Regions from separate parts of the Mesorhizobium sp. M0478 genome, predicted to be linked through region 1. Evidence: riboswitches for the same ligand, from Rfam matches in the RefSeq annotation. Region 1 holds a riboswitch; each other region holds the start of a gene.
The links. A riboswitch is a leader RNA that binds a small molecule or an ion and turns the genes downstream of it on or off. The one in region 1 is predicted to bind cobalamin.
Positions count from the first base shown of each region.

Region 2: it holds a riboswitch for cobalamin, as region 1 does, so the genes downstream of both, NKI64_RS17135 (CbtB domain-containing protein) here and metE (5-methyltetrahydropteroyltriglutamate--homocysteine S-methyltransferase) in region 1, are expected to answer to the same signal.
Region 3: it holds a riboswitch for cobalamin, as region 1 does, so the genes downstream of both, NKI64_RS26135 (aromatic ring-hydroxylating oxygenase subunit alpha) here and metE (5-methyltetrahydropteroyltriglutamate--homocysteine S-methyltransferase) in region 1, are expected to answer to the same signal.
Region 4: it holds a riboswitch for cobalamin, as region 1 does, so the genes downstream of both, NKI64_RS17370 (DUF1636 family protein) here and metE (5-methyltetrahydropteroyltriglutamate--homocysteine S-methyltransferase) in region 1, are expected to answer to the same signal.

Region 1 is NZ_JAMYRH010000018.1:13,273-20,709, reverse strand. Features, by position in the region: gene NKI64_RS29025 (hypothetical protein) at 85-438, opposite strand; gene NKI64_RS29020 (cytochrome-c peroxidase) at 1,348-2,403, shown strand; gene metE (5-methyltetrahydropteroyltriglutamate--homocysteine S-methyltransferase) at 2,842-5,190, opposite strand; cobalamin riboswitch at 5,282-5,482, opposite strand; gene NKI64_RS29010 (hypothetical protein) at 5,661-5,885, opposite strand; gene NKI64_RS29005 (adenosine kinase) at 5,886-6,878, opposite strand; gene metK (methionine adenosyltransferase) at 6,987-7,437, opposite strand, start outside.
Region 2 is NZ_JAMYRH010000006.1:255,314-262,750, forward strand. Features, by position in the region: gene cobD (threonine-phosphate decarboxylase CobD) at 1-843, opposite strand, end outside; gene cbiB (adenosylcobinamide-phosphate synthase CbiB) at 842-1,831, shown strand; gene NKI64_RS17115 (hypothetical protein) at 1,846-2,160, opposite strand; gene cobO (cob(I)yrinic acid a,c-diamide adenosyltransferase) at 2,185-2,799, opposite strand; gene cobU (bifunctional adenosylcobinamide kinase/adenosylcobinamide-phosphate guanylyltransferase) at 2,799-3,311, opposite strand; gene NKI64_RS17130 (CbtA family protein) at 3,304-4,113, opposite strand; gene NKI64_RS17135 (CbtB domain-containing protein) at 4,129-4,308, opposite strand; cobalamin riboswitch at 4,345-4,540, opposite strand; gene NKI64_RS17140 (gamma-glutamylcyclotransferase) at 4,608-5,300, opposite strand; gene NKI64_RS17145 (aromatic ring-hydroxylating oxygenase subunit alpha) at 5,437-6,612, shown strand; gene NKI64_RS17150 (MFS transporter) at 6,620-7,437, opposite strand, start outside.
Region 3 is NZ_JAMYRH010000013.1:172,208-179,644, reverse strand. Features, by position in the region: gene NKI64_RS26165 (carbohydrate ABC transporter permease) at 1-255, shown strand, start outside; gene bglA (beta-galactosidase BglA) at 261-1,925, shown strand; gene NKI64_RS26155 (ABC transporter ATP-binding protein) at 1,993-3,105, shown strand; gene NKI64_RS26150 (DUF680 domain-containing protein) at 3,178-3,411, opposite strand; gene NKI64_RS26145 (DUF680 domain-containing protein) at 3,483-3,686, opposite strand; gene NKI64_RS26140 (DUF680 domain-containing protein) at 3,752-3,958, opposite strand; cobalamin riboswitch at 4,458-4,659, shown strand; gene NKI64_RS26135 (aromatic ring-hydroxylating oxygenase subunit alpha) at 4,777-6,024, shown strand; gene NKI64_RS26130 (FAD-binding oxidoreductase) at 6,062-7,162, shown strand; gene NKI64_RS26125 (PqqD family protein) at 7,324-7,437, shown strand, end outside.
Region 4 is NZ_JAMYRH010000006.1:301,262-308,698, reverse strand. Features, by position in the region: gene cobN (cobaltochelatase subunit CobN) at 1-1,314, opposite strand, end outside; gene cobW (cobalamin biosynthesis protein CobW) at 1,333-2,385, opposite strand; gene NKI64_RS17370 (DUF1636 family protein) at 2,388-2,813, opposite strand; cobalamin riboswitch at 2,852-3,058, opposite strand; gene NKI64_RS17365 (DUF6348 family protein) at 3,118-3,810, opposite strand; gene NKI64_RS17360 (winged helix-turn-helix domain-containing protein) at 3,840-5,063, opposite strand; gene NKI64_RS17355 (NADH-quinone oxidoreductase subunit A) at 5,391-5,756, shown strand; gene NKI64_RS17350 (NuoB/complex I 20 kDa subunit family protein) at 5,747-6,328, shown strand; gene NKI64_RS17345 (NADH-quinone oxidoreductase subunit C) at 6,333-6,935, shown strand; gene NKI64_RS17340 (four helix bundle protein) at 6,969-7,346, shown strand; gene NKI64_RS17335 (NADH-quinone oxidoreductase subunit D) at 7,413-7,437, shown strand, end outside.

The DNA of each region.
Region 1 (7,437 bases):
GTGCGGAACGCCCGGCGGAGAATGCCTGCTGCGCAAACGGGCCGGCACGGGCGCACAAGGTCATGCGCCCCCGGCTGCCGCTAATCAGACGAACTGGGGAAGGCCAGGAACGGAATTGAGGACCTCGTCCACGAGTTCGTCGCCGGCATGTTCCTTGGCGCAGGCGATCGTCTCGTTGGCGAGGGCGGCGATCTTTGCCATGCTGAGACCCTCACCCATCAATTGCTGCCCGAGCCCCATAAGGCCGCCACCCTCTGGGTCGTCGCCATGATACTTCGCTACTAATTCCGAAGCTCCCGGAATGGCCTCGATCATGCGCGCGCCGGGACCGTCGGCCGCGTGGCTCCGCAGGAAACCCAGCATTAACCCAACGGCCTTCTCTGCGACAGCCGGGCCGATGCCGGCACCAGTGGCGATGCGCGGTAAGATTTCTTCCATGCAGGGTCTCTCTCTCTTTGATTACGTTTACAAGGGGCCGGTCCGGCGCCGCGCCTTTGGCCGACCCACAATTGAACTCCACAAAATAGGCCAGCGGAGGTGCTATTGCGCCTAAAACCGCCTCTGTCAACGCAAGCTGCGTCGGACGTGCGTGTTTCCCAAACCGAAGATCATTCCAATTCACTTCATTACGCACTGGCAACCGCACAGTTCGCGGTGGCTCGCTTATGAGCCAATGCCCCGCGCCCGTCAAATGATGACGACAACATGGTCATCGCCTAGGATCTGTGGATCAAGGTGTGAGGCAGTTGCAGCGGGTGGACCTGCTCAAGCGCCGCGCCATCCTCGCGTGATGGGATGTTCGTAGAAGCGGAGCTATATGCCGGTGTGACGATCGATGAAGGCAGAACGGCTATTCCGCTACGACCTCCATACTGTCGCATAGACCGTCGCTGCTTAGGTATTGAAACCGCCATCGCTGGTGACATCACAATGTGCAGTCGGCGGGTGTCGACAAGGCCGATTCACGCAATCAGCAGGTCAGGAGGAACGAATGAACCCTGACGTTTCAGAAGCTCACTTTTCGCAAGGCGTGCAGCGCACATCGTGCAAGAGATTGCCAGTCTTGCGGATGCTGTCGACTTTCTCAACCTTGGCTGGAAGATCGCAGTGACCGAATCTACGAAGCCGCCCTCAGGGCGTGCTTTGATGCATAAAACCGGTTGCCAACCAGGGATACTCCTCCTCCCTGAAGTCCAATCGAGAAGAGCGATCACTTCCAAGAGGGTCCCAGCTCAGCTGCGAAAACAGGTGTGAGACCCCGTCCTCTCCCTCAAGCTGATCTAGCTCAGGGCGTTCATGAGCCGCAGATCGCATAATGGCTGCGTGGACGACGCAGGAAGACCAATTATGAAAATCCTATTCAGTACGATGGCTGTCACCTTGCTGGCACCCACCGCCTTTGCTGCGGATTGGATCCCAACCGACCTCAGAGATACGGCATTGGCCACCTTCACGGCTTTGCCATCCACCACGCCGACAGTCGCCAATAACCCGATCACCCCGGAAAAGATCGCTCTCGGCAAGGCACTGTTCTTCGATCCACGCGTCTCGGCGTCAGGCGTCTTGTCGTGCAATTCATGCCACAACCTGGCCACCGGCGGCGACGACAATCACGAAACCTCGATTGGCCATGGTTGGCAGAAGGGACAGCGCAACGCGCCGACTGTACTGAACGCTGTCTTCAATATCGCCCAGTTCTGGGATGGTCGTGCCGAAGACCTGAAGGCTCAGGCGAAGGGACCGGTCCAAGCCGGGATCGAAATGGCCAATACACCGGGCCAACTCATCGCCACTCTCAAGTCCATGCCGCAATATGTCGAGTGGTTCGATGCAGCTTTTCCGGCTGAAGCTGATCGGGTCACCTTCGACAACTTCGCCAAGGCGATCGAAGCCTTCGAGGCGACACTGGTCACACCTGCCCCGTTCGACAGCTTCCTGAATGGTGATGAGGTTGCCATGACTTCCGAACAGAAACAGGGCCTGGTGCTTTTCATGGACAAAGGCTGCTCGTCCTGCCATGCGGGCATCAACGTTGGTGGGCAAGCCTATTACCCATTCGGCCTCGTGGAACGGCCCAGCGCCGAAGTCCTGCCGGACAAAGACAAGGGCCGATTTGAGGTCACCAATGCAGCCGACGATTCCTATGTCTTCCGCGTGGCGCCGCTGCGCAACGTTGCACTCACCGCGCCATACTTTCATTCGGGCAAGGTTTGGGATCTGAAACAGGCCGTCGCCATTATGGGGACCACCCAGCTCGGCGTAGTACTGGCGGACGAAGAAGTTGACCTGCTTGTTGCCTTCCTCAACTCGCTGACCGGAGAGGCACCTGACGTCGCCTATCCCATCTTACCCTCAGAAACGGTGACAACGCCCCGGCCTGTAACGCAGATCTCAGGAAAATAAGGGCCAATCGGCTGCGGACTCGCAATCGAAAATGATTGGCGATTTTTACTTGGCGACACGAATTGCGACGTCCATCTCCGAATTGGCGGGACGCTAGCGATACCCGAACCCTGCCACCTCGCCCGTAGTCTGCGCGATCAACTGGGGGCGGACAGACGCAGCACCATATATTGTCGCTGCCTGAGCGAACGCGCCAAGCAGTCTACTTTGAGAAACGACGCGTGTCCGATTTGTTCGAGGCGCGGGGCCTGTATGTCCCCAAGGAACCAATATTATAGCGTAGTGCCACATTTATATTTCTGCGGGATTAAGACACGTGCCGTAGGGAAATTGCACATTTGCGCCGAGTGGCTCATTTCCAAGAGTGTGCCGGTTTGGCATGTTCACGGCCGACAGGAGCCAGCCGGTAGCTCACCACACGGTGAGGAAGGAGAAGCCTCAGGCCACTTTCTCCCGGAGCGCGCGCGCTGCAGCGACCATGTTCATGAGGGCAGGGCGGACCTCCTCCCATTTGCGTGTTTTGAGGCCACAGTCCGGGTTTACCCACAGTTGGCCGTCGGACAGTCGCTCGCGGGCAAGCATGATTAGGTCCGAAATCTCGCAGACCTCCGGCACACGTGGTGAGTGAATGTCATAGACGCCGGGACCGATCTCGTTCGGATATTTGGAGCTCGTGAAGGCGTCCAGCAGTTCCATCTTGGAGCGCGACGTCTCAATCGAAATGACATCCGCATCCATTCCAGCGATCGCGTCGATGATCTCGTTGAACTCCGAATAGCACATGTGGGTGTGGATTCGAGTCGCGTCCTTTACACCCGTTGAAGCGATCCGGAAGCATTCGACAGCCCAGTCGAGATAGGCTTTCCAGTCAGATTGGCGCAGTGGCAATCCTTCGCGAAACGCGGCCTCATCGATCTGGATCATCCTTGCGCCGGACCTTTCGAGATCCGTCACTTCGTCGCGGATGGCGAGCGCGATCTGGCGGCAGGCTTCGGAGCGGGGTACGTCGTCTCGAACAAAGGACCAGTTGAGAATGGTCACTGGGCCTGTGAGCATTCCCTTCACGGGCTTTTCCGTAAGCGACTGGGCGAATTGCCACCAGCGCACCGTCATCGGATTGCGCCTCGATACGTCCCCGAAGACGATGGGGGGACGCACGTAGCGCGACCCATAGCTTTGCACCCAGGCATGCTGAGTGAAGGCGAAGCCGGACAGCTGCTCGCCGAAATGCTGTACCATATCGTTTCGTTCGAACTCACCGTGCACCAGCACGTCCAGCCCGATCTCTTCCTGCCAACGAATTGCTGACTCGATCTCCTTCTTCAGGAAAATCTCGTAATCGACATAACTGAGCTGGCCCTTCGCATGAGCGGACCGCGCGCGGCGTACCTGCGGCGTCTGCGGGAAGGACCCGATTGTCGTCGTCGGGAACGGCGGCAGCCCGAGCGTGCCGGCCTGGACTCTGGAGCGCTCGCCAAAAGCGCTCTCTCGTCGTTTCATGCTATGGTCAATGCTGGCGATCCGCCCCTCAACAAGCGGGTCATGGATCTTCGTGGACGTCAAGCGAGTGGCGGCAGCCTCGGCAGAAGCTTTCAACGCGGCTGCCACCGCATCCCTGCCTTTGGAAAGGGCCCGGGCCAGCAAGACCAGCTCGTCGGTCTTCTGGGCCGCGAAGGCGAGCCACGACCTGATGTCGGCCTCGAGTTCCGTCTCCATGCGCAGGTCAATCGGCACATGCAGCATCGAGCAAGAAGGCGCGATTTCGACGCGGTCCAAGGGCCAGCCGGCGACGATCGGTTTGATGCGGTCGAGAATGGCGGGCAGGTTCGCACGCCAGACGTTGCGGCCATCGATCAAGCCGAGCGAGAGCACCAGATCCTTCGGAGCGAGCCGACCCACCGTTTCCAGCTGCTCGGGAGCGCGCACGAGATCAATATGCAGGCCGGCCAGGGGCAGAGAAACCGCGGTTTCGAGATTGTCTCCCAGCGACCCGAAATACGTAGCCAGCATGATCTTCAGCTCGGGCGCGGCTTTCGACAGCTGGCCATAGGCGAATTCGAACGCAGCTCGTTCGTTCGGGTTCAGATCCAGGACAAGCGCTGGCTCATCGATCTGCACCCAGTCGGCTCCCGACAGCTTCAGCCTCTGCAGGACTTGCTCGTAAACGGGCAGCAGCCGCGGTAGGAGCGCGATGGGACCGAATCCTTCGGCACGCGATTTCGCCAGCTTGAGGAAGGTGATGGGTCCAAGGATGACTGGGCGTGTGTGAATGCCGAGAGCTTTAGCCTCGAGGAAGTAATCGACCGGCTTCGATGACGAGAGGGCGAACGTCTGATCATCATCGAGTTCCGGCACAATGTAGTGGTAGTTGGTGTCAAACCACTTGGTCATTTCCATCGCGGTTACACCAGGTCCATGAGCCTCCTCCTGGTGACCAGCGTGTCCACAATCCTCCGTCTGACCCTGGTTGCCGCGCGCCATTGCGAAGTAGATGTCAAGTGGGACCTCGCCGCTATTCCAGCCGTACCGGGATGGAATGGCCCCGACCATGGCTGCGGTGTCGAGCACATGGTCGTAAAGCGAGAAGTCGTTCGACGGGATTTTCGACACGCCGCGATCGCGCTGCTCTTCCCAGCTAGCGGCTCGGAGCGCCTTCGACGTCGCAAGAAGGTCGCCAGCGGACGATGTTCCGGACCAGTAGCTTTCGAGGGCGAATTTCAGTTCTCGCCGACGACCGAAGCGCGGCACGCCGAGCGTTGCTACAGGAATTTGCTGAGAGACAGTCATGTCATACCCCGATGGTTGGGGGCGTCGGTGACAAGGAAGGCGCTAGCAGGCCGGCACGCCGGTTGCAGCGGCCACCGAGACACCCCGCCCGTGGACGTAATTCGCCGTGGCAGGTCTCCTGGCTCGCGGGGTCATAGCCTCCACCCGTCTTCCCGAGGGTATTCGCCTCAGTGACATGAGTGGATTGGCTCGCCGCTAACAGTTGCGGGGGCAGCGCCGGCATCGCACCGGCTTCCCTCTTAGCTCCGCTGCGGCAGCACCGTACGCGAGAACCACAACAGCAGACAATCACAGCAACCCGCTCTTTGTCAATGACGCATAATGAAATGTTTATGTCGTTATATGGTCGCGTTTTACGCCTTTGTCTAGCATTGTGAAATATTCAGTCTGCTGCCCGCATTCGGCATCGTGGGACGTGATCGCAAGTCAGGTCCGACCGACGCCGCGAGTTCTCCGTTACCTCAGGAACCTTACTGGCCCCCCAAGCTGAGCTTCTGGAAAATGCTGGTGACGATCTGGAGGACGGTGAATGCCGTCATGGCAAGCACGCCTTGCACCGCTCCTCCAGCGAGCTTCACGGCAGCAGCATGGGTCAGTTCTCCGAAGCGAATGGCTGTCGCTATCAGCGAGCTTTGACACAGTTCCGCCACTGCGGTCATCGCGTCAGTAGGGCGGCTGGTTAGTTGCCCGCGCATCTACAGCAACCCAGCCCCTTCCGCCTCGCGGCGCAAATTCTGCCTTGGCCTTGGGCCGATCTGCTGGATCACCAGGCCGGCCGCCAGCGAGCCAAGGTCGCCGCAGGTCTTGAGGTTGCGGCCCTGCGTGTAGCCATGCAGGAAACCGGCGGCGTAGAGGTCGCCGGCGCCGGTGGTGTCGACCAACTCCTTGATGGCGGTCGCCTCGATGACCACGGTCTCGTCGCCGCGCACGATCACCGAGCCTTTTTCGGAACGGGTGACGGCGGCAATCTTGCAGTCCTTGCGGATCTGAGCCAGCGCCTCGTCGAAGGATTTTGTCTGGTAGAGCGACTTGATCTCGTGGCTGTTGGCAAAGACGATGTCGACAGTGCCCGAGCGCATGAGGTCGAGGAACTCGTCCCGGTAGCGGTCGACGCAGAACGAATCAGACAACGTCATCGACACTTCGCGCCCGGCCTCGTGTGCGAGCTTCGCCGTCTGCCGGATCGCCTCCTTGGCGCGCGGCGGATCCCACAGATAGCCCTCGAAATAGGTAACCTTGGCGCCGGATGCCTTGTCGGCCTCGACATCCTCAGGGCCAAGCTCGACGCAGGCGCCGAGATAGGTGTTCATCGAGCGCTCGCCGTCGGGCGTGACGAAGATCATAGAGCGCGCCGTCGGCGGCTCGCCCTTGAGCGGCCTGGTGTCGAAGGCGACACCCTGTGCATGGATATCGTGCGCATAGATTTCGCCCAGCGCATCGTTGGAGACCTTGCCGAAGAAGGCGGCGCGTCCGCCGAAGCTGGCTACGCCGGCCGCCGTGTTGCCGGCACTGCCGCCGGAGGCCTCGATCGCCGGGCCCATGCGGCTGTAGAGCAGTTCGGCGCGGCGCGTGTCGATCAGGTTCATCGCGCCCTTGATGATGCCGTTGATCTCGAGGAATGCCTCGTCGCACTGGGCGATGATGTCGACAATGGCATTGCCGATGCAAAGCACGTCATAATCCGGCATCAATGTCTCCGCCAAAAAACCCGAGCCGGCTTCTCGCCACGCCTGCCAGGCGCGGGTCTGCCCGGTGGAAATGGGCTTTCCGCTTGCCGATCCGTTCGCCGGCGGCTCTCACGGGGCGGCGAGTCCTGCCTCGCGACGCAATTCGTCCGCCCTGTCTGTCTTCTCCCAGGTGAAATCAGGCTCTTCACGGCCGAAATGGCCATAGGTCGCTGTATTGCGATATATAGGGCGTAAGAGATCAAGCATCTTGATAATGCCTTTCGGTCTGAGATCGAACAACTCAAGAATGAGGCGCTCGATCCTGCTTTCCTCAACCCTGGCTGTCCCGAACGTGTTGACCATGACGGAAACCGGACTGGCCACGCCGATTGCGTAAGCAAGCTGCACCTCGCACACGTCCGCAAGTCCGCTAGCGACGATGTTCTTTGCGACATAGCGGGCTGCATAGGCAGCCGAGCGGTCAACCTTGGACGGGTCCTTGCCCGAGAAGGCGCCGCCGCCATGACGACCCATCCCGCCATAGGAATCGACGATGATCTTGCGTCCAGTGAGACCGCAG
Region 2 (7,437 bases), on a different contig from region 1:
GCCGCCGGCGACAGCAACGCCAAAGCGCGAAAGCAGCGCATCGAGCCGCGCCGCATCCTGCGCCAGCCGCCGCCGCATGTCGGCCTGCCAGCCGCTGTCGGCAAGCGCGCGGATGCCGTATTCGAGCGCTGGGCCGGCGACCGCCCAAGGGCCGAATTGCGTTTCAAGCCTTTCGACCGTCACCGCATTGGAAAGTGCGAAGCCGAGCCGCAGGCCGGCGAGACCGAAGAACTTGCCAAACGAGCGCAGCACGACGATGCCGCCCCGCCCGACATCGCCGGCCAGGCTTTCCGCGTGCGGGCCGACATCCATGAAGGCTTCGTCGACGACCAGCAGACCGCCTATGGCGCGCAATGTCTCGGCAAGCCGAAGCAGCCTTTCCCGCGACACGACTCGCCCGTCGGGATTGTTGGGATTGACGACGATGGCAATTTCGGCTCCGGCAAGCGCCTCGAAATCGTCGACCTCCGCCACCGCATGGCCGGCAATCGCGGCGGCCCTGGCATGCTCGGCATAGGTCGGCCCGAGCACCAGCGCCTTGCCGGGGTTGACCAGCGAGGCGACGCGCGGCAGCAGGATCTGCGTGCCCGGGGCGACCGCCACATTCTCGGCCGAAGGCGCGCCATAGGCGCCGGCCGCGACCCTGGCCAGCTCACGCAGGCGCGCGGCCTCCGGCAATCGTGACAGGGCGGTGGCGGGCAGCTCGAAAAGCGGGTAGGAGTGCGGATTGATACCTGTCGAGAGATCGACGAAAGGTTGTGGCGCGTGAGGGAAGAGCGCCCTCGCCCGGCCAAGGGATCCACCGTGATCCACCACAGTAATCGCTCCATCAGAAAGCTTCATGTCGATCCTGATCGCTTTCCTGTCGCTGGCCATCGAACGCATCCTGGGTTACCCGGACTGGCTGTTCCGTGCCGTCGGCCATCCCGTCACCTGGTTCGGCAGGCTGATAGCCTTTCTCGACCTCAGGCTCAACCGCGACACTGATTCCGACGCGCTGCGTCGCCGCCGCGGCGTGCAGGCGCTGCTGGTGATCGTGCTGGTGCCGGCGGCAATCGCCTTCATCGTGCAAATCCTGCTCTGGCAGCTCTTTCCTGCCGGCATGATCATCACGGCAATCCTGGCCTCGTCGCTGCTGTCGCAAAAGAGCCTTACCGAACATGTCGAGGCGGTGGCCGATTCGCTGGATACCGGCGGGCTGGCGCTCGGCCGCATTGCGGTTGCGCGCATCGTCGGCCGCGATCCAGAGAAGCTCGACCATGCCGGCGTCAGCCGCGCCGCCATCGAAAGCCTGGCCGAGAATTTCTCCGACGGCATCGTTGCGCCCGCCTTCTGGACAGGTGTCTGCGGTCTGGCCGGCGGCGTCGCCTACAAGGCCGCCAACACCGCCGATTCGATGATCGGCCACCGCACCCCGCACCACGAGGCCTTCGGCCGCGCGGCGGCACTCTTCGACGACTGGATCAACCTGCCGGCGTCCCGGCTGACCGCGTTGCTGATCGTTGCCGCCGCCTTTCTCGTTGACGGCGCCGATCCCCGCAACGCCTGGCAAGCAGTGCGGCGCGACGCCAAAAAGCACCGCTCACCCAATGCCGGTTGGCCGGAAGCAGCAATGGCCGGCGCACTCGGCCTGGCGCTCGCCGGCCCGCGCAGCTATGGCGGCGTCATCGTCGAGGACGCCTATATGGGCGAAGGCGGCCGCCGCGAGGCCGACAGCACCGACATCCGGCGGGCGCTGAAACTTTACCAGATAGCAGACTATCTGCTGATCGCGCTGTTTGGATTGCTCTCCGCGGTCGTCATCTACCTGGATGTTTTGATCTCGCAGTAGATGCGCCGCCTGACTCACCAAGAGACACGGACTTCCTTGGCGTTTGAATCCACCGCCGCGCCAAATCTTTTGATCGCGTAACCGCCGGCGGCCACTGCCGAGGATTTCAGCACAGGCTCAATCACAAGGAAAAGCTTCTCGGCGTCTGGCCCGTACAGATAGAGGGTGCATTTGCCCTCGCCAAACTCGTCGCCATCAAATTCGCCGACATGCGCATTCGAAACAGCTTGTTCCAACCGATCCTCCAGAACTTGGACCGATTGCCGCTCTTCCGGCGCCCCGAAATGACCGCCGCTCAGAAGAAGATAGACAATTACCGCTTGTTCCAACGGTCATCTCCCGAAGTTAGACCCTCAAAACTCGATTCCCTGCTGCGCCTTAACGCCTGCGGAAAAATGGTGTTTGGTCACGCCCATCTCGGTGACGAGGTCGGCCGCCTCGACCAGCGCCGGCTTGGCATTGCGGCCGGTGACGACGACATGCAGGCCTTCGCGCCGCGCCTTCAGCGCCGCGACCACCTTGTCGAGATCGAGATAGTCGTAGCGCAGCGCAATGTTGAGCTCATCGAGGACGACAAGGCTGACAGAGGGGTCGGCGATCAGCTCCAGCGCCTTGGCCCAGGCGGCTTCGGCCGCCGCAATGTCGCGCTTCAGATCCTGCGTCTCCCAGGTGAAACCCTCGCCCATCGTGTGCCAGACGACACGGTCGCCGAACGCCGCGAAGGCGTCCTTTTCGCCGGTGTGCCATTTGCCCTTGATGAACTGGACGACGCCGACGCGCTTGCCATAGCCGAGCATGCGCAGCGCCAGCCCGAAGGCGGCCGTGGTCTTGCCCTTGCCGGGTCCGGTGTTGACGATCAGCAGCCCCTTCTCGACCGTCTTTTCCGCGACCTCGGCGTCCTGCACCGCCTTGCGTTTGGCCATCTTGGCGCGGTGGCGTTCTTCGTCTTTTGCGTCGATATCGGTCATCATTTCACCTTGAGCGGCAGCCCCGCCACCATCAGTAGCACCGTATCGGCAACCGCCGCGACCTGCTGGTTGAGACGGCCGGCGGCATCACGAAACCGGCGTGCGAGCGCATTGTCGGGCACGATGCCTTGCCCGACTTCGTTCGAGACAACGAGCCAGGGCCCGCGCGGCCGCGACAGCATGTCGGCTAGCCGCCGGCATTCCGCCTCGAGATCATGGTCGGAAAGCATATGATTGGTCAGCCACAGCGTCAGGCAATCGACGAGCACCGGCTGGTTGTCGGGCAAGGCTTCGAGCGCTCCGACAAGATCGAGCGGCGCGTCGATGGTCGCCCAGCCTTCGCCGCGCCGCGAGCGATGCAGCGCGATGCGCTCGCGCATCTCATCGTCATAGGCTTCGGCGGTGGCGATATAGGCCCATGGCGGCGGCAACGCCGTCGCCAGGGTTTCGGCATGCGCGCTCTTGCCGGGGCGCGCCCCGCCGATGATAAAGGTCAAACTGCGATCAGGCAAAGCTGTCGCGCAGGCTGGTCGCCGAGCCGGTGAAGCGTTCGCGCACCACGCCAATGACGGCGCCGAGCACCAACCAGAACACCAGATTGGTCACCGTCACCGCCACCACGAACTGGTGATGCAGGCCTTCGGGGATCGGCGTCTCGAAACTGTCGGGCTGCGGCGCGCCGACAATATGCGGGGCGACGATCAGAACGACGGCAAGGACGGTCAGCGGCGCCGAGGTGCGGAAGGCGATCAAGGCAAGGCCAATGGCAGTCGCCACAACCGTCGCCACCCACCAGATCTGGCGCTGCATGAGATCGGCCGCCGGCATTGCCGGCAGTTCCGGCGGCAGGCCGAGGCCCGGAGCCAGCGTGAATACGGCAAAGCCGGCCAGACCCCAGAACACCCCCTGGCGCCAGTTGCCGATGCCGCCGGCGAATTCGGAAACCGCCACCAGGACCAGCGCGAAACCGATACCGGTGACGATATTGGCCAGCACGCTGAAGGCGAATCGCTCGAAGCCGTCGGCCGGCGCCCAGCCTTCGTCCTCCGCTGGCGCGGCAGCTTCAGCCGGTGCGGGTGCTGCGCTGCTCACGGCATTTTCCGCCGGCGCGGCGGTGCTCATGGCATTGGTGTCCGCAGCGTTGGCGGCGGGCGCCGCGGCATGCTCATGCTCATGGCCGCCACCAGCCTTTTCGTAGACCTCGGCCTTGAGGATCAGCGGCACGGTGGCGTAGGCCTGCATGCAGGCGAGAGCGACACCCGCCACGAGCCCTGCGATCGCCGCGATGAACACGACGTTGCGAAACAGGTTCATGATGTCAGATCCTCGTCAGTGGCAGGGAAACGCCATCGAATGGCGATAGTCGTGCGCCGCATTGTGGACCGCATCGATATGCGAGAAACCGACAACGCCGACGACGAAAATGCCCAGAAACGCGCTAAGCACGAGCTGCATGAAGCGCGACTGCGAGGAGACGGAAGCGCCGAGGGAGACGGAAGCGGTATTCATATCTTGTCCTTTCGCCCTCCACCCGAGGGCATCGAAGTCAGTTCCCTGTCGCCGGCAGGTCTCCTGGCTCGCGGATCAGCGCCCTTCCCCACCTTCCCGAGGAAAAAATCCTCAGTGGCTTGGAGAGGACTACCGCACACAGTTGCGGGGGCAGCCACGGCATTGGGCAACAAGTCAGCCCTCACCGCATTCCCTCTTGGTCCCTAACGGAACCGACGACATGCATGACTATAGGCTGAAACGGCCGCATCCGGCAAACCAAATTCCGCCGGCCAACAGCGCGAATGCGCCATGCGGCGTTACGGGTTCAACGCGGTGATCCGCTCGGCAACCAGCCGCTGCAGCCGCCACAGATGGCGATCGTGAATGCCGCGCTCTTCAAGGTTTTTCACCGTGTTGTAGAGATAGTCGGCGCCCGACCCCCAGTGCCCGCAGGACGTTGCCAGCCTTTCGACGACCTTGCCCTCGTCGAGCGGCCCTGAATAGGTCAGGCCGTTGCGGTTGATGACGAAGGCCAATGCCCTGAGCGGTCCGGCCTCGCTTGCAAGCTTCAGCATGCGCGGCCGGTAGCTTGTCGGCTTCAGCGTGACTTCGCGCCGGAAAAGCCGGCCCAACTGCCCGCGCCGGTTACTTTCGGTCAGCCGGAAGGCGACGCCCTTGCATTGTCCGCCACGGTCCAGCGCCATCATCAGGCCGGGGCTGTCCTTGGTGCCGCGCCAGCGCGTCATGTTCATGCAAAAGGACCGATGCCAGCCGCGCGCCAGCGCAACGCGGTCCTCGACATAATCTATTTCCGGTTTCCAGATCAGCGATCCATAGCCGAACAGCCATAGCGGTTCGCTATCCGGGAGTTCGACCTGCAATTCATCCAGCAGCGCGTCATAGTCGGCGTCATCGAGATGCATCGCGTCCGGATCCGGCCCGGGGTCCCTGATCTCGCGCCAGCAGCGCGCGACCAGCTCCGGCGTAAGCGACATCTGTCGTGCGGCCAATTTCCGAATCCCCCCAATTTCCGAATGTCCCATGTCCACGACATGATTATGCGCCGCGCCTGCAACCGGCAATGCGGCACTCTGATTGACAAACTATCTGCCGGGGTGTCGGCTGACGCTTCATAGGAAGCCAGCCATGCATCCCAACCCGAGCGAGCGCGACCCCTATAACGGCCTGAGCCGGGCCGAACCGACGCTACCGTCATCGGCCTATTGGGATAGCGAGGCTTACCAGCGCGATCTCGACGCCATCTGGTACAAAAGCTGGCTGCTCGTCTGCCGCGAGGCCGATCTTGCCCAGCCTTTGGCATTCAGGACATTCCGCGTTGGCACACAGGAAATCGTCGTGCTCCGCGACGACACCGGCGAGTTGCGCGCCTTCCACAACACCTGCCGGCATCGCGGCTCGCAGCTTTGCCAGGAAAGCGAGGGCCGGCTGAAAGCGCGGCTCATCACTTGCCCCTACCATGCCTGGTCCTACTCGCTGCGCGGCGATCTCGTGCGCGTTCCCTCGAAATCGCTGCCAGATGGTTTCGACAAGGCAGATCATCCGCTCTACCGGGTGGCGCTGTCGGTATGGCGCGGCTTTGTCTTTGTGAACCTTCAGCAGGCTGCGGCCGGCTCCGCCGGGACCTCCTTCGATCCCGCATCCGGCGACCTCGCCAACTGGCCGCTGGAAACTCTGGTATCAGGCCATGTCCTGCGCAAGGTGATGAACTGCAACTGGAAGATCTTCTGGGAGAACTTCAACGAGTGCCTGCATTGCCCAGGCGTCCACAAGGACCTGTCTCGGCTGGTGCCGATATACGGCCGCGGCCTGATGAGCCGGCACGACGACCCCGACTGGGTCCGCCATGCCGACAATGACGCACCGGAGTTTTCGGGTGGCCTGCGCGCCGGCGCCGAGACCTGGTCGCGCGACGGACATGCCCATGGCCCGGTCTTCCCGGGCCTGACGCCGGCCGAGCGTGCGGCCGGACAGACCTATGCCACCAGCCTGCCCTCGATGTTCATCGTTGGCCATGTCGATTATGTCAGGACGGTGCGACTGATGCCGCTCGGTCCCGAACAGACCGAACTCACCGCCGAGTGGCTGTTCGCGCCCGAGGCGCTGGCTGAGACGGACATCGACAATGTCGTCGCCTTCGGCACCCAGGTGCTGGAGGAGGATGCCGCGATCTGCGAGATCAATCAGAAAGGCCTGCGCTCGATGCGCCACCAGGCCGGCGTGCTAATGCCGGAGGAGTACGATCTGCACCGCTTCCACAACTGGGTGCGCGAGCGGCATGCAGCGCTTGAGGCAACCGCCTGATCGGCGACTAAAGCGACTTCGGCAGATAGCGCCAGGAGATAAAGCCGCAAACCGCGGCCAGAATGCCCAGCGTCACGAACACCGAGCCGAGGCCGAAAAACGCCAGCACCACCGAATAGACCAGCGGCGGCGTCAGCTCGGAAAAGTCGAGATAGGTGCGGTAGACCGCGGCCATCTGCGCCCGCTCATAGGACCGCACCGAGCGCATGAAGGCGGTCGAGCCCAGTGCATCGAGCGCGATGGTGAAGAAGGCGCCGCAGAGCAGGAAAAAGCCCGTAAGCAGCGGCGCGGTAGTGCCGACCGCGCCCGCCGCAAGCAGCGTCGCCGACATCGCGAAATAGGCGAAGGTCATGGTGCGCCGGCCGCCGAAGCGTTTTCCCGCTTTGCCCCAGAAGATCGCCATGAACAACAGCGCATTGCCGGCCGAAACCAGCAGGCCGCCGGCAAGCTTGCCCTCGCCGGTAATCACCATGAACAGCGGCCCGTAGACGAAGAACGTCGTCCAGAAGCAGGAGCGGCCGAAGGCGATCAGCCAGGCCAGCCTGAGCCTGGGTTGTGCTACGAAGCGGCCGATATTGGCCAGCGGATTGGCCGGCCGTGTCTTGCCCGGCCGGATCGACCGGTTGTCGCCCAGCCTGTAGGTCCAGAACAGCGCCAGCAAGGCCAACGCAAACACCGCGACCGCGCCATGCGCGGCATAGATGCCGTACCGTGTGTAGAGGAAGATGCCGAGTGTCGGCCCGCCGGTCCAGGCCAGCATCGACCACGCCATGCGCAGCGATTCGGCCTGCATGAAATCGGTCTTGCGGATGTGGTCCATGATGT
Region 3 (7,437 bases), on a different contig from region 1:
CTGGCGTCCTTTGCAATCTTCCAGTTCCTGTGGGTGTGGAACGATTTGTTGGTGGCAATGGTTTTCCTCGGTACCGAAGGGGACCAGATCGTGCTGACCGCGAAGCTCAACGCGCTGCTCGGCTCGCGCGGCGGCGACTGGGAAATCCTGACGACATCGGCCTTCGTCACCATTATCGTGCCGCTGATCGTGTTCTTCTCGCTGCAGCGCTATTTCGTCCGCGGGCTGCTGGCCGGCTCGGTCAAAGGAGGTTGAGACTTATGCAAGCCGCTTTGAAGGCGACCTCGAAGCCCGATCTCGCCGTCAATCGCGACTGGTGGCGGGGCGCGGTGATCTACCAGATCTATCCGCGCTCCTATCAGGACTCCAATGGCGACGGCATCGGCGACCTCAAGGGCATCATCCGCAGGCTGCCCTACATCGCCTCGCTCGGCGTCGACGCCATCTGGATTTCGCCCTTCTTCAAGTCGCCGATGAAGGATTTCGGCTACGACGTCTCGGACTATTGCGACGTCGACCCGATGTTCGGGACGCTCGCCGATTTCGACGCGCTGGTTGCGGAAGCCCATCACCTCGGCCTCAAGGTGATGATCGACGAGGTGCTGTCGCACACCGCCGACAACCATCCATGGTTCAAGGAGAGCCGCGCCAGCCGTAGCAATCCCAAGGCCGACTGGTATGTCTGGGCCGACGCCAGGCCGGACGGCACGCCGCCCAACAACTGGCTGTCGATCTTCGGCGGCTCGGCCTGGCAGTGGGACACCAGCCGCCAGCAATATTATCTGCATAATTTCCTGTCCGAGCAGCCGGACCTCAACTTCCACAATCTGGAAGTCCAGGACGCGCTGCTCGACGTCACCCGCTTCTGGCTGGAGCGCGGCGTCGACGGCTTCCGCCTCGACACCATCAATTTCTACTTCCACAGCCAGGGGCTGGAGAACAATCCGCCGCTGCCGCCCGAAGAGCGCAACGACCAGACAGCACCCGCGGTCAATCCCTACAACTACCAGGACCATATCTACGACAAGAGCCGGCCGGAAAACCTTGCCTTCCTCGAACGGTTCCGGGCGCTGCTCGACGAATATCCGGCAACCGCCGCAGTCGGCGAAGTCGGCGATTCGCAACGCGGGCTGGAAGTGGTCGCCGCCTACACCGCCGGCGGCAAACGCGTCCACATGTGCTATTCCTTCGATTTCCTGGCGCCGGAAAAGATCAGCGCCGCCAAGGTGCGCCAGGTGCTGGAAGCCTTCGGCAAGGTCGCCAGCGACGGCTGGTCGTGCTGGGCATTTTCCAACCACGACGTGATGCGTCCGGCCTCGCGCTGGGCCGCCGACGAGGCCGACCCGGCTGCCTATCTGAAGGTTATCTCGGCGCTGCTGATGTCGCTGCGCGGTTCGGTCTGCCTCTATCAGGGAGAGGAGCTTGGGCTGGGCGAAGCCGAGTTGCAGTTCGAGGATCTGCAGGACCCCTACGGCATTCGCTTCTGGCCAGAATTCAAGGGCCGCGACGGCTGCCGCACGCCGATGGTGTGGGATGCAACCGCAAGCAATGCCGGCTTTTCGACGGCCAAGCCCTGGCTGCCGGTGCCGGGCAAGCATTTGTCGCAAGCGGTCAATGTTCAGCAGGGCGACGCGGCCTCGCTGCTCGAGCACTACCGGCGCTTTCTCGGTTTCCGCCGCCAGCATCCGGCCCTGGCCAAAGGCGACATCGAGTTCATCGAAAGCGAGGGCGACACCGTCGCCTTCACCCGCCGTGAGGGCAATGAGCAGATCGTCTGCGTCTTCAATCTGGCCAGCAAGCCGGCCGAGGTCGATCTCGGTGGTCAGGCGCTGCTGCCATTGGCCGGGCACGGTTTTTCGGGACAATCCGGCACAGGTTCCATCCGCCTCGGCGGCTACGGCGCCTGGTTCGGGCGCATCGACTGAGTTTTTTGACGAAACTGGATTTTTTGAGGAAATCCAGGTTCTCTAGGGAAATCACTGGGAGGAAATTATGGCCGATGTCACGCTGAGACAGGTGAAGAAATCATACGGCAATCTGCACATTCTCCACGGCATCGACCTCGACATAAAGTCGGGCGAGTTCATCGTCTTCGTCGGCCCGTCGGGTTGCGGCAAGTCGACCTTGCTGCGGTCCATCGCCGGGCTTGAGGAGATCACCTCCGGCGAGCTGAAGATCGCCGGCGAGGTGGTGAACGACGTGCCGCCTTCCAAGCGCGGCATTGCCATGGTGTTCCAGTCCTATGCGCTCTATCCGCACATGACCGTCTACGACAACATGGCCTTCTCGATGAAGATCGGCAAGGAAAGCAAGGCCGAGATCGACAAGCGGGTGCGGCAGGCCGCCGAAATCCTGCAGCTGACCAAATATCTCGACCGCCTGCCCAAGGCGATGTCGGGCGGCCAGCGCCAGCGTGTCGCCATCGGTCGCGCCATCGTGCGCAATCCGAAAGTGTTCCTGTTCGACGAGCCGCTGTCGAATCTCGACGCGGCGCTGCGCGTCGCGACCCGCATCGAGATCGCCAAGCTCAAGGAATCGATGCCTGCCACGACCATGATCTACGTCACCCACGATCAGGTCGAAGCGATGACGCTCGCCGACCGCATCGTCGTGCTGAAGGATGGCCATATCGAGCAGGTCGGCACGCCGATGGACCTCTACAAGAGGCCCGGCAATCTGTTCGTTGCCCAGTTCATCGGCTCGCCGGCCATGAACATCCTGCCGGCGACAATCGACAGGACGGGCAACCCGACAATCGTCAGCCATGTCGGCGGCCGCAAGGCAACGGTGCCGATTGCAACGCCGGCGTCAGCAAAGGGTGCGGCAGTCAGCTTCGGCGTGCGGCCGGAGGATCTGTCGGCCGCCACCGGCGCGGAATATCTTTTCGAGGGCGTGGTGGACTATGTCGAGCAACTCGGCGAGGTGCAGCTTGTCTATGTCGATATCGGCCGCGCTGACCTGCCGTTGGTGACCAAGCTGCCCGGCAATGTCGAGGTCAAGCGCGGGGCAAAGCTGCGACTGACCGCGGATGCCGGGGACCTGCACATCTTCGACGCCGATGGGCACTCCTTCTCGCTCAAGCCGGTGGAAGTGAAGGCGGCTTGAGATAGCTGCGTCGTACAGGCATAAAAAAGAGCGGCGGGCCAGGCCCGCCGCTCTTTTTTTAAGCTTCGGCTGTTAGTTGTTGCCGAACCGATCCCTGTCGCTGCTCTGAGGAACGAACTTCTGTTGGTCGTTCGACGAGTTCAGCAGCTTGTAGACCGCCGAGTTGGTGCCGGTCGACGAAGTGCGGGTGGTGTCGACGGCAGCGGCCGGCTGGTTGGCGCCATTGGAGCCATAATTGTCGCTGCCGGCAAAGGCAGCGCTCGAAACAGCCAGAACGGCTGCGGTGGCAAGAACGATCTTCTTCATTTTAGTCTCCTGAATTTTTCTGATGCCGCCAGCTGCAGCGGATAAGCCCGCCACGTGCTGGAAACCGGCTTTTAGCGGCCGAAAAGGTTACGGTCTGCACCGTGGGCAGGCGCCTGCTCGGCTGGAGCCGACTTCTCAACCGAAGCCGTATGGCCACTATCGGTCGACGTAATCGCAGGCTGGTTGGCGCCGTTCGAACCGTAGTTGTCGCTGCCGGCGAAAGCGCTGCAGGAGATGGCCAAAACGGCGGCGGCAGCAAGGATGATCTTTTTCATTTCAATACTCCTGAATTTTTTGGGATCCCGAGAGCGACGGGTTAGCCGCCCTTCTTTGGTCGGGATCAGCGATTGCCGTAGAGGTCGCGGTCGGCGCCCTGAACGACAGGCTGCTTGTCAGCCTGCGCCGGCTTCTGAATGGAAGCCGTATACGAGCTGTCGACCGAGACGGCTGGCTGGTTCGCACCATTGGAACCGTAATTGTCGCTACCGGCGAAGGCGCTGCCGGTGATCGCCAAAACGGCTGCGGCAGTGAGGATGATCTTTTTCATTTTTAGGACTCCAGTTTGTCTGTCCGTCTAGCGGCGTGTCTTGGGAGGAATTCGCGTCGTTCGGACAGCCCCGATGTGGGAAAGCCATAGGCTGGTTTCCAATCACGAAGTTGTTCCGTGTGGACCACGGTCCTGCACCTTGAAATTGTGCCAGGAAGTTCCTCTATGGTCATTTATCGCATTGTTTTCAGTTGCTTATGTCGACCGAGTGGTTCGCTCCGGTGTCGGTTTCCGGGCCGTCGTTCACACCGTCCTGCACGCATTGTCAACAGAAACGAACCGTTCGGTTCGATTAGAGATTGCTAATAGTAACTTTTCGATACCGTTGAGCCCTTTTTGCCCCCGATCGGAACTGGATCCGCAGCGATTCGAAACGGCGATGATGGCGTCGCAAGAAACGTCTCAGCTCTTTGACCGGCGGCGGGGGGCGTATGCCGCGCGTGTCGCGCCGCATGGATATGATGTCGCTTTCATGCCGACGTCGCGATCGCTGCCGTGATTAGATGATCGCATCTCAGGTGCCGCTTCGTGACGACGCAGCGGAGAATTGGGAAGCCGGTCAGAATCCGGCGCTGCCCCCGCAACGGTGGTGGAGTTGAAGTCGCAACGGGAGACCACTGGGCAAGAGCCTGGGAAGGTGTCGCGATGGTCCGCAAGGACAACTCCAGAGCCCGGAAACCAGCCCGAGATGCATAGACTCGACTGATCGCGGTGGGCGGTCAAGAGGTGGATAGTGCATGTCCGGCGCCGCGCCGGCCTGCGTCCGATCCTTCCTCCATCACCACCAAGTTCAGTCCTTAAACCACGAGGACAGAACTATGGATACGCGCAACGACATGCTGAGGCTCCTGAACGGCCGCAAGCAAGGCTTTTCGCTGGAACAGCCCTTCTACACCGACCCGGACTATTTCAAGCTCGACATGGAGCTTATCTGGTATCGCGACTGGCTGTTCATCGGCCATGATTGCGAACTGCCGAAGCCCGGCAGCTATATCACCGTGCAGATCGGCGATTATCCGGTGGTGCTGGTCCGCGACCAGAAGGGCAACATCAACGCCTTTCACAATTCCTGCCGCCATCGCGGCAGCCGTGTCTGCAACACTGAGAAGGGCATGGCGGCAAAGCTTGTCTGCCCCTATCACCAGTGGACCTACGAGCTTGACGGCCGGCTGCTGTTTGCCCGCCAGATGGCCGACGGTTTCGACAAGAGCCAGTTCGGCCTGAAGCCCGTCGCCTGCGAGAGCGTCGGCGGCTATATCTTCATCTGCCTGGCAAAAGAACCTGCCGACTTTGCGCCGATGCGCGCCATGATAGAGCCCTACCTCAAGCCGCACGGGCTGAATGAAGCCAAGGTCGCCTTCGAGAGCACCATCATCGAGAAGGGCAACTGGAAGCTGGTCTGGGAAAACAACCGCGAATGCTATCACTGCGCCGGCAATCATCCAGAGCTGTGCAAGACATTCCCCGAAGCGCCGACGGTGACCGGCGTGCAGGGCGCCGACAGCGATCCGGAGATGCTGGCGCACTGGGCGAAATGCGAGGCGGCGGGCCTGCCGAGCAAGTTCCGCATCGATCCGGCCGGGCAATACCGCGCCACCCGCGCGCCGCTGCTGCGCGATGCCGTCAGCTACACGATGTCGGGAAAGCGCGCGGTGACGAAGAACCTGTCCGACACTGTTGCCGCCGACCGCATCGGCACCTTGATGCACTACCACTATCCGACGACCTGGAACCACATACTGATCGACCATGCGGTCACCTTCCGGGTGCTGCCGATCAGCGCCACCGAAACCGCGGTGACGACCAAGTGGCTGGTGCACAAGGATGCGGTCGAGGGGGTCGACTACAACCTTGAGGAGCTCACCCATGTCTGGACCGAGACCAACGACCAGGACCGCCGCATCGTCGAGGAAAACGCCTTTGGCATCCTGTCTCCGGCCTATGAGCCCGGCCCCTATTCGGAGCTGCACGAGGGCGGCGTGATCCAGTTCGTCGAATGGTACGCGGCCTTCATCGGCCCGCGCCTTGCCGAAGGCGGCCGGCCGGCGCTACGCAGCGTCGCGTGAGCTGGAGCAGGCGAAGAGGGACCAGAGGATGAATGCGATGACGGATCTTGGGCTCTATCGCCATCTTGACCAGATGGCGCCGTGGAACGATAGGCTGCAGGTGCTGGAAGTGATCGGCGTCAGCGACGAGGCGCCCGACGTCAAGACCTTCACCTTCCGCTCCGACAACCAGACCTGGTTCCGCTACAAGCCGGGCCAGTTCCTGACGCTGGAACTGCCGACACCGGACGGGCCGCTGATGCGCACCTACACGCTGTCGTCGTCGCCATCGCGGCCGTTTTCGATCGCGGTGACGGTCAAGGCGCAGGCCGGCAGCATCGGCACGCGCTGGATGTTCGACCATCTGGTGCCCGGTTCGCATGTCAAGGCCTACGGACCGGCCGGCGACTTCTCGTTGCACAGCCACCCGGCGGCCAAATACCTGTTCATTTCCGCCGGCTCCGGCGTGACGCCGATGATGTCGATGCTGCGCTGGCTGAACGACTGCGCGCCATGGACCGATGTCGGTTTCGTCAACTGCGCGCGGCGTGCCGAAGAGATCATCTTCCGCAAGGAACTCGAACTGCTCGGCGGCCATATGCCCGGCCTGTCGCTCGGCTTCATGATCGAGGAACGTTCCAGCCGCGAAGGCTGGTACGGCCATATGGGCCGCATCGATGCGATCCGGCTGCCCTTGCTGGCTCCGGACTTCCGCGAGCGCGAAATCTTCTGCTGCGGCCCCGATCCGTTCATGCGCGCCGTGCGCGGCATGCTGGATGCCGCCGGCTTCGACATGACGAAATACCATCAGGAGAGCTTTGCCGCGCCTGTGGTGGAGGAAATTCCGGCGCCGTTTGCCTCCCCGGTCGAGGACGGCATCGCTGCACCTGTCGAAGCCGTGACGCCGATCCGCTTCTCGCTTTCGGAGGTCGACGCCGGCTGCGTCGCCGGCCAGACCGTGCTGCAGACCGCGCGCAGCTCGGGCGTGCGGATTCCCGCCGCCTGCGAGTTCGGCCTGTGCGGCACCTGCAAGGTGAAGAAGGTCTCCGGCGAAGTCGAGATGAGCCACAATGGCGGCATCCTCGACCACGAGATCGATGACGGTTTTATCCTTGCCTGCTGCTCGAAACCATTGTCGGCGCTCGAAATCGAGGCTTGAGCCGGTCGACTTCGCCGCAACGGTCGCCGACGCAGGCGTTGTATTCGCGGGTCTTTGTCTTGCCAACCAACGGCCAAGTGATTTAGACGCACTTAGGAAGGGCTTGGCAGACCGTGAAGCCGGCGCATCCCTTCAGGGCGCATGGGACGGGGGACACAGCGATGCAACAGCGGGTCTACGCGGTCGCAAGCAAGGACATCGTTTTCGAATCATTCGATGGCGAAGCCGTCGTTCTCGATCTTTCGAACGGCAAGTATTTCGGCTTTTCCGATTCC
Region 4 (7,437 bases), on a different contig from region 1:
CAACCGTGTGAACGCCGCTAGCCTGTCCGCCACTTGCGCCACGCGATCCGGTTCCGGGCGGTTGGCGAAGGCGCGGTGGCCGAGCGCCGGGTCGGTCTCGCTCTCGCCCTTGAAGGAAATCGCGCCGGCGAGGATGCGGCCGTCGAGTTCGGGCAGCACGACATGCATGGCGAGGTCGGCGGGCGCCAGGCCGCGCTGGTTGTTGTCCCAGACGTCGCGGCGGGTGGTGGCGACGATGACCTGGAAGACGGGCACGCCGGCGCGGTCGAACAAGGTTTCGACGCCCGGTTCGGCGCCGGATGCGAAGGCGGTTGCGGTGATGATGGCGGCGGGGTTGAGCGCGGCCAGAGCAGTTTCGACGAAGGCCAGGGAGGTCGGGTCTTTGAGGCTGGAGACGAAGATCGGGACCGGTCTCATGCCGCGCTGGCGGAGTGCATCAAAGAGAGCATCGATTGGCGCGACATCGGCGGCCAGCAGCATCGAGCGGTAGAAGAGGATGGGGATGATGGGAGAGTTGATGTTGTCTGCGCCGAGTTCCCGCCCACCCCCCTCTGTCCTGCCGGACATCTCCCCCGCAAGGGGGGAGATTGATCTGTCGTCAACGGTTTCGCCAATCTTAGATGACCCAGACAGCTTCCTGTTCAACGGGGCCGAAGAGGAGCCGGCTGTGGTGACGGCTGATCTCCCCCCTTGAGGGGGAGATGTCCGGCAGGACAGAGGGGGGTGTGACGGAACGCCGACATCGGCAAATTCGACCACGCCGCAGCCAGGCTCATAAAACCCGGCTTTCGGCACGCTGACCGGCTCAGCCGCCGCCGCATCCTGCCCAGCCAACCCCGCCAGCCGCTGCATCAGCGCTGCCATATTCTCCGGCCCGCCCTCGCGGAAATAGCCCAGCAGGCCGTCCAGCTCCGCGCGGGGCAGCGTCGAGGCTTCGATCAGCCTGAGATCCTCGTCGTGGCTCTCGCCCGGCAGCAGCGCCAGCTTGATGCCGTTCGCACGGGCAGTCGCGGCAAGCTGGTCGCAGCCATAGCGCCACCAGTCGTAGCCGCCGAGGATGCGCACCAAAATCACCTTGGCGTGGCGGGCGACGCTGTCGATCCAGAGGTCCACGGACATGGGATGGCGCAGGTCGCGCAGCGCCGCCAGCCGCATCGACGGCAGGCGGGCGGCATCGGCCTTCCACGCCGCCGCGAGGCCGGCGAGGTCGCTGTCGGTGAAGGACAGCGCCACGATATCCGCCGGCGTCTGCCCGAGATCGACGGGCTCGGCGAGATCGTCGAGCGAGGCGGATGTGGTGGTGAGTATATGCATTTCGGCTCGTGGTTTGGATCAGCCGGCGAGTATACGCTCGATCGCCGGGCGGTTCAGTCCTTTCAGGCCAATGACGACAAGACGCGAGCGGCGGTCGTCCTCAGCCGCCCAGGCGCGGTCATAGTAATGATTGACGCGCGGGCCGACGGCCTGCAGCAAAAGCCGCATCGGCTTGCCGCCGACATCGACGAAGCCTTTTACACGCAACACGTTTTCCTGTTCGGCGGCGGTGGCGACGCGCTTGGCCAGGTCGTCGGGATTGGCGATCGAGGGGATGTCGACGATGAAGGTGTCGAAATCGTCATGCTCATGATCGAAAGCGCCGTCGTGATGCGACTTGCGGTTCTCGATGTCGTCTTCGACGGTGAGACCGAGGCCAAGCAGCACCGACGGGTCGACCTTGCCATGCGCAGTCGGCACGATTTTTACCGCGCGGGCGGAATGTTCATTGATGATGGCGTTGGCGCGGGCCGAACCGGGGGCGTCCATCAGATCGCTCTTCGACAGGATGATCAAATCGGCGCAGGCGATCTGGTCCTCGAACACTTCTTCGACAGGATCGTCATGGTCGAGCGTCTCGTCCTGAGCGCGCTGTGCCTGCAAAGCGTCCATGTCGTTGGCGACGCGGCCTTCGGCCAGCGCCGGGCCGTCTACCACGGCGATGACACCGTCGACGGTTACCCGGCTCTTCACGCTCGGCCACTGGAACGCCTGGACCAGCGGCTTGGGCAGAGCCAGGCCCGAGGTCTCGATCAGGATGTGGTCAACCTTCGGTGTCAGCGCGAGGATCTTGTCGAGGGCGGGCACGAAATCGTCGGCGACTGTACAGCAGATGCAGCCATTGGCCAGTTCGACGATGTTTTCCTCGGGGCAGGTGTCGATGCCGCAGCCTTTCAGGATTTCCCCGTCGATGCCGATGTCGCCGAACTCGTTGACGATGATGGCGATGCGCTTGCCGCCGGCATTTTCCAGGAGATGGCGGACCAGCGTCGTCTTGCCGGCGCCGAGGAAGCCTGTAACGACAGTGCAGGGAACACGGGAGAGGTTGGCGGCCGGGTTTGAAGCGTTCATCGTCAGTCCTTCAGCATGTCGAGGGGTGGGATGCGGGCAACGAGGCCGCGCTTGAGGCTATCGGGCCGGCCGCGCCACGGGATGAGGCCGTCGGCCGAAGTCGCGAAGAGCTTTGCGCCGGTAACGAGGTCGGCGCCGCTGGTTGCGGTCAGATCGCCGAAGACATAGCTCCAGCAGCCATCGCGCAGGATCGCGGCGCTGAGGCGGCGCTTGCAATTGCCGAGACATTCGGCGGTGCGGACCCGGATATCGCCGGCAGCGGCGCGGCCTGTGTCCTCAGCCAGCAATTCGCCGGCGCGCGGATGGGCGTCGGAACCGGTCTCATCGCGGCAGGAGGCGCAGACGATGACGGTCACGCCGGTCAGGGCGTCGTTGTCGCCGGACGCAATGTCCGTTGTGCCAGCCGAAAAACTGCTGTTCTGGTCCAAAAACCGTGCTCCTTGCCCGGAAACCCGCCAGGCGATCGGATACTTTGTCTCAGACGGCAGGTCTCCTGGCTCGCGAGTCATTGCCTTGGTTAGCCGCCTTCCCGGTGTTACCCAGTGGCTTTCGGCCTTGGCTCTTCGCTTACAGTTGCGGGGACAGCCGCGGATTTGGGATTTTTTCGTCCCGCACCGCATTCCCTCTTGGCCCTTGCCGTTGCGGGCAGGGGACCGTCTGGAGCGGATTTTAGGCTTTTGCAGGCAGCGGTGTCAACGCACGGCTACGACATGGCGATGTCGGCAGGGGCTGTCATGTCCCGGCTTCCGGCAGTGCCAGGATGACCTGTCGGATAGCTTGATAGCCATCGCTATAGTCCCAGTCATGACCGACAGCCAGATTCTGTCCCTCATGCCAAACCGCGTTGTCCAGAAGGACTTCGGCACTAATCAGCGTGCCCTTCAAGCCTGCCAGAAAGGTCCGGACAAAATGGCTTCCGGGGGGTACCGAAGCTGTGAACAGCTTTTCCAGCTTGGCATAGAATGCTGGATAGCCTGGTGTCAGCGAGCATAGCTCGGTTGTGGCCTGGGAAATGACCGGGCCGCTATAGATTTTCCAGCGGGCATCTTTTCGCCAGATCTTCCAACTGGCGCTGCTTCGCTGCCAAAGCTCTATTTCGGCCTGCATGTTCTCGCAGACGTGATCGGCCAGTCCCTCAATGGCCACATGGAAAACACCACGGAGAAACTTTTCAAACGCCTGGTTCAGTTCCTGTTCGCGCGTGTCGCCGAAGCCAGCAAAGGATTCAATGACCGGCTGAACATCAAGCAGCGGAGAAAAAATGTAGATTTCCAGGACCAGCCGGTCAGAACTCGTCTCGAACACCTCAGCCTCAAACCGAAGCTGCTTCGATTGGAGCATGACGTCCCTATCTCTGCGGACTGCATCTATTCCATGCGCAATGAGGGCGCCATGGATCATGTCGAGCACTTTGTCCGATGCCATTGCACAACCTACGAGGCTTATTGAGGCGTCTATGACAGACGCTGCAAGGGTTGGCCATCTCTCTCGCTAGCCAATGCCGGCCCCAGATTGCCGGCCGGCGTCACTTCGATGCGCTCAAGGCCAAGCCAGCCCTGCATCTCCTTTAGTTCCTCGAAAAGCTGTGCGGTGGTCTCAGGCGGTGCGCCTGCTTCGGCATAGGCGGCGTGGACGCGTAAGACACTCGCAGGCCGGTCGGCCTTGAGGTCGACGCGGGCGACGATCTTGTCGCCGAGCAAGAAAGGCAGCACGTAATAGCCATATTGCCGCTTGTCGGCCGGGGTGTAGATCTCGATGCGGTAGCGGAAATCGAAGAGACGCTCGGTGCGCGCGCGCTCGAAGACCACCGGATCGAAGGGGGCCAGCAAGGCGCGGGCCTCGATCTTTCGCGGCAGGCGGGCGTCCCTATAGAGGTAAGCCGGCTTGTCCCAACCTTCGACGTTTACCGGCAGCAACTCGCCCATCTCGACCAGTTCCTCCAACCGGCCCTTCATGTCGGCCGGCGACAAGCGGAAATAATCGCGCAGGTCACCCGACGTCGCGATGCCGTGGGCGCGGGCAGAAATGCGCAGCAATTCGCGGTGCGCGTCCTCGGCGGTCGGCACCGGCAGATCGAGGATCGCCTGCGGCAGCACGCGCTCGGGCAGGTCATAGAAGCGTTCGAAGCCACGGCGGTGCGCCGTGGTGATGCGTCCGGCCCAGAAGAGCCATTCGAAGGCGTGCTTGGCGTGGCTCCAGCCCCACCAGCCGCCCGAACCTTTCTGGCCTTCCAGTGCCGAAGCGGCAATCGGGCCGCGCTCGGCGACCGCGCGGTAGATCTCTTCGATATAGGCGGCGTGCTCGCGGCCCCATTTGGCGAGGCCGAGATACATTTCGTCGCCTTGCTCGGCCCGCTGCATGCGCCAGCGCATCAGCGGGTAGGTCTCGACCGGCAGGAACGAGGCCTCATGCGCCCAGTATTCGAACACCGTGCGTTTGCGGGTGATGGCCGCATTGTCGAGCAAAGCCAGCGGGTAGGGGCCAAGCCGCGAATAGAGCGGCATATAGTGGGCGCGCACCACCGCGCTGACGGAATCGATCTGCAGCAAGCCGGTGCGCGACAGCACGCGGGCGAGGTGGCGGCGATCGGGCGTGCCGACCGGGCGGGGATCGAGAAATCCTTGCGCGGCGAGCGCGATGCGCCTGGCCGCGGGGAGTGAGATTTTGTCCTTCGTCAAAGTGTCTTGCCTCGAACCATTTTCCCGACTTTAGCCGGCGATTCCGGTCATGCTAGCAGGCAAATGGCGGGAGATGTGTCAGGAGACAAAAGTGGAGTGAAAGATGAAGGAAATCAAACAGGAGGAGATCGGACCAGTTTTTCCCGGCCTGCCGTCCAGCACTGTCTTTTGAACAAGGTTTGACTTGCTTCGCTGAAAGCCGTGCGCTAACCCTCGCCGCGTTGCAGCAAAGGCACCTAAAACGGTTCAGCGGTTAAACTGTCGCGCTTCCGCATTAGGGTTGGTTGCTGTAATCAAAGTGGATTGGCCGCCAACGGAAAGCCGAGCATGAACGTACTCCTCAGTTCATACCTGCCCATCGTCCTCTTCATCGCCGTGGCCGCAGTTGTAGGCCTGGCGCTTATCATCGCGCCGTTCCTGGTGGCTTATCGCAATCCCGATCCGGAGAAGCTTTCCGCCTACGAGTGCGGGTTCAACTCGTTCGACGATGCCCGGATGAAATTCGACATCCGCTTCTACCTGGTGTCGATCCTGTTCATCATCTTCGATCTGGAAGTGGCCTTCCTGTTTCCGTGGGCGGTGTCGTTCTCGAAGATCGGCATGCTCGGTTTCTGGTCGATGATGGTGTTTTTGGCGGTGCTGACCATCGGCTTTGCCTATGAGTGGAAAAAAGGAGCGCTGGAATGGGATTGAACGACAGTTCCGGAACGCTCGTCGCGCCGAAGCCCAAAGGCCTGATCGACCCCAATACCGGACGTCCGGTCGGTTCCGACGATCCGTTCTTCCTCGAGATCAACAATGAACTGGCCGACAAGGGTTTTCTGGTCACCTCGACCGAGGCGCTGATCACCTGGGCACGCAGCGGCTCGCTGATGTTCATGACCTTCGGTCTCGCCTGCTGTGCCGTCGAGATGATCCACACCTCGATGCCGCGCTATGATTCGGAGCGGTTTGGCGTGGCTCCTCGCGCGTCGCCGCGCCAGTCGGACATAATGATCGTGGCGGGAACGCTGACCAACAAGATGGCCCCCGCTTTGCGCAAGGTCTACGACCAGATGCCGGAGCCGCGCTACGTCATCTCGATGGGCTCCTGCGCCAATGGCGGCGGCTATTATCACTATTCCTATTCGGTGGTGCGCGGCTGCGACCGCATCGTGCCGGTCGACATCTATGTGCCCGGCTGCCCGCCGAGCGCCGAAGCGCTGCTCTACGGCATTCTTCTCCTGCAGAAGAAGATCCGCCGCACCGGCACGATCGAACGGTAGACCCATGGCCGCATCCCTGAGCGAACTGTCGACCTATCTCGGCGAAAAGCTGCCGGGCCGCGTCACCGATGCGGTGCTTGCCTATGGCGAACTGACGATCTCGGTTGCTACAGACAATCTGATCGAGGTGACAAGCTTCCTGCGTGACAATTCGGGCTGCCAGTTCATTTCGATCATCGATATCTGCGGCGCCGACTACCCGTCGCGCGTCAAGCGTTTCGATGTCGTCTATCATTTGCTTTCGCCGAAGCAGAATTTGCGCATCCGCATCAAGGTGCAGGCCGACGAAGAGACGCTGGTGCCGTCGCTCACCGCTGTCTATCCCGGCGCCGACTGGTATGAGCGCGAGGCCTACGATCTCTATGGCGTGCTGTTCTCCGGCCATCCGGACCTGCGCCGCATCCTCACGGACTACGGTTTCGAGGGCCATCCCCTGCGCAAGGACTTCCCGCTGACCGGTTTCGTCGAGGTGCGCTACGACGACGAAGCCAAGCGCGTGATCTACGAGCCGGTGGAATTGAAGCAGGAATTCAGGAACTTCGATTTTCTCTCGCCATGGGAAGGGACGGACTACGTCCTGCCGGGCGATGAGAAGGCGAAACAGTGAGTAGGAAGTAGTGAGTAGTCAGTAGCAAAAGATTTGGAGCAACGGATCGAATCTTATCGCGACTTGAAGGTGTGGCAATCGGCGATGACGCTTGCTGAGGATTGCTACCGTTTCACCAAAGAGTTTCCGAGGGATGAGATTTACGGCATGACCTCTCAGATGCGCCGATCGGCGGTTTCGGTCGCAGCGAACGTCGCGGAGGGATACGGTCGGGAGAACAGAGGGTCGTTCGTTCAATTTTTGCGCATGGCGCAAGGCTCGTTGAAGGAACTGGAGACACACATACTGCTGGCATGTCGGGTTGGCCTGCTGCGAAAAGACAATGAGATTGAGCTGCCGCTGCGATGCGAAGAGATTGGAAAAATGATGAGATCTCTTATCCGAACGGTGCAGGCCAAGCAGGCGGAATGAAGCAGGCATTGAGATTGATGATCACTACTCACTACTCACTACTGACTCTTCGCCAGAGGCGCCAGAATGGCTGAAACCTCCGTCCGCAACT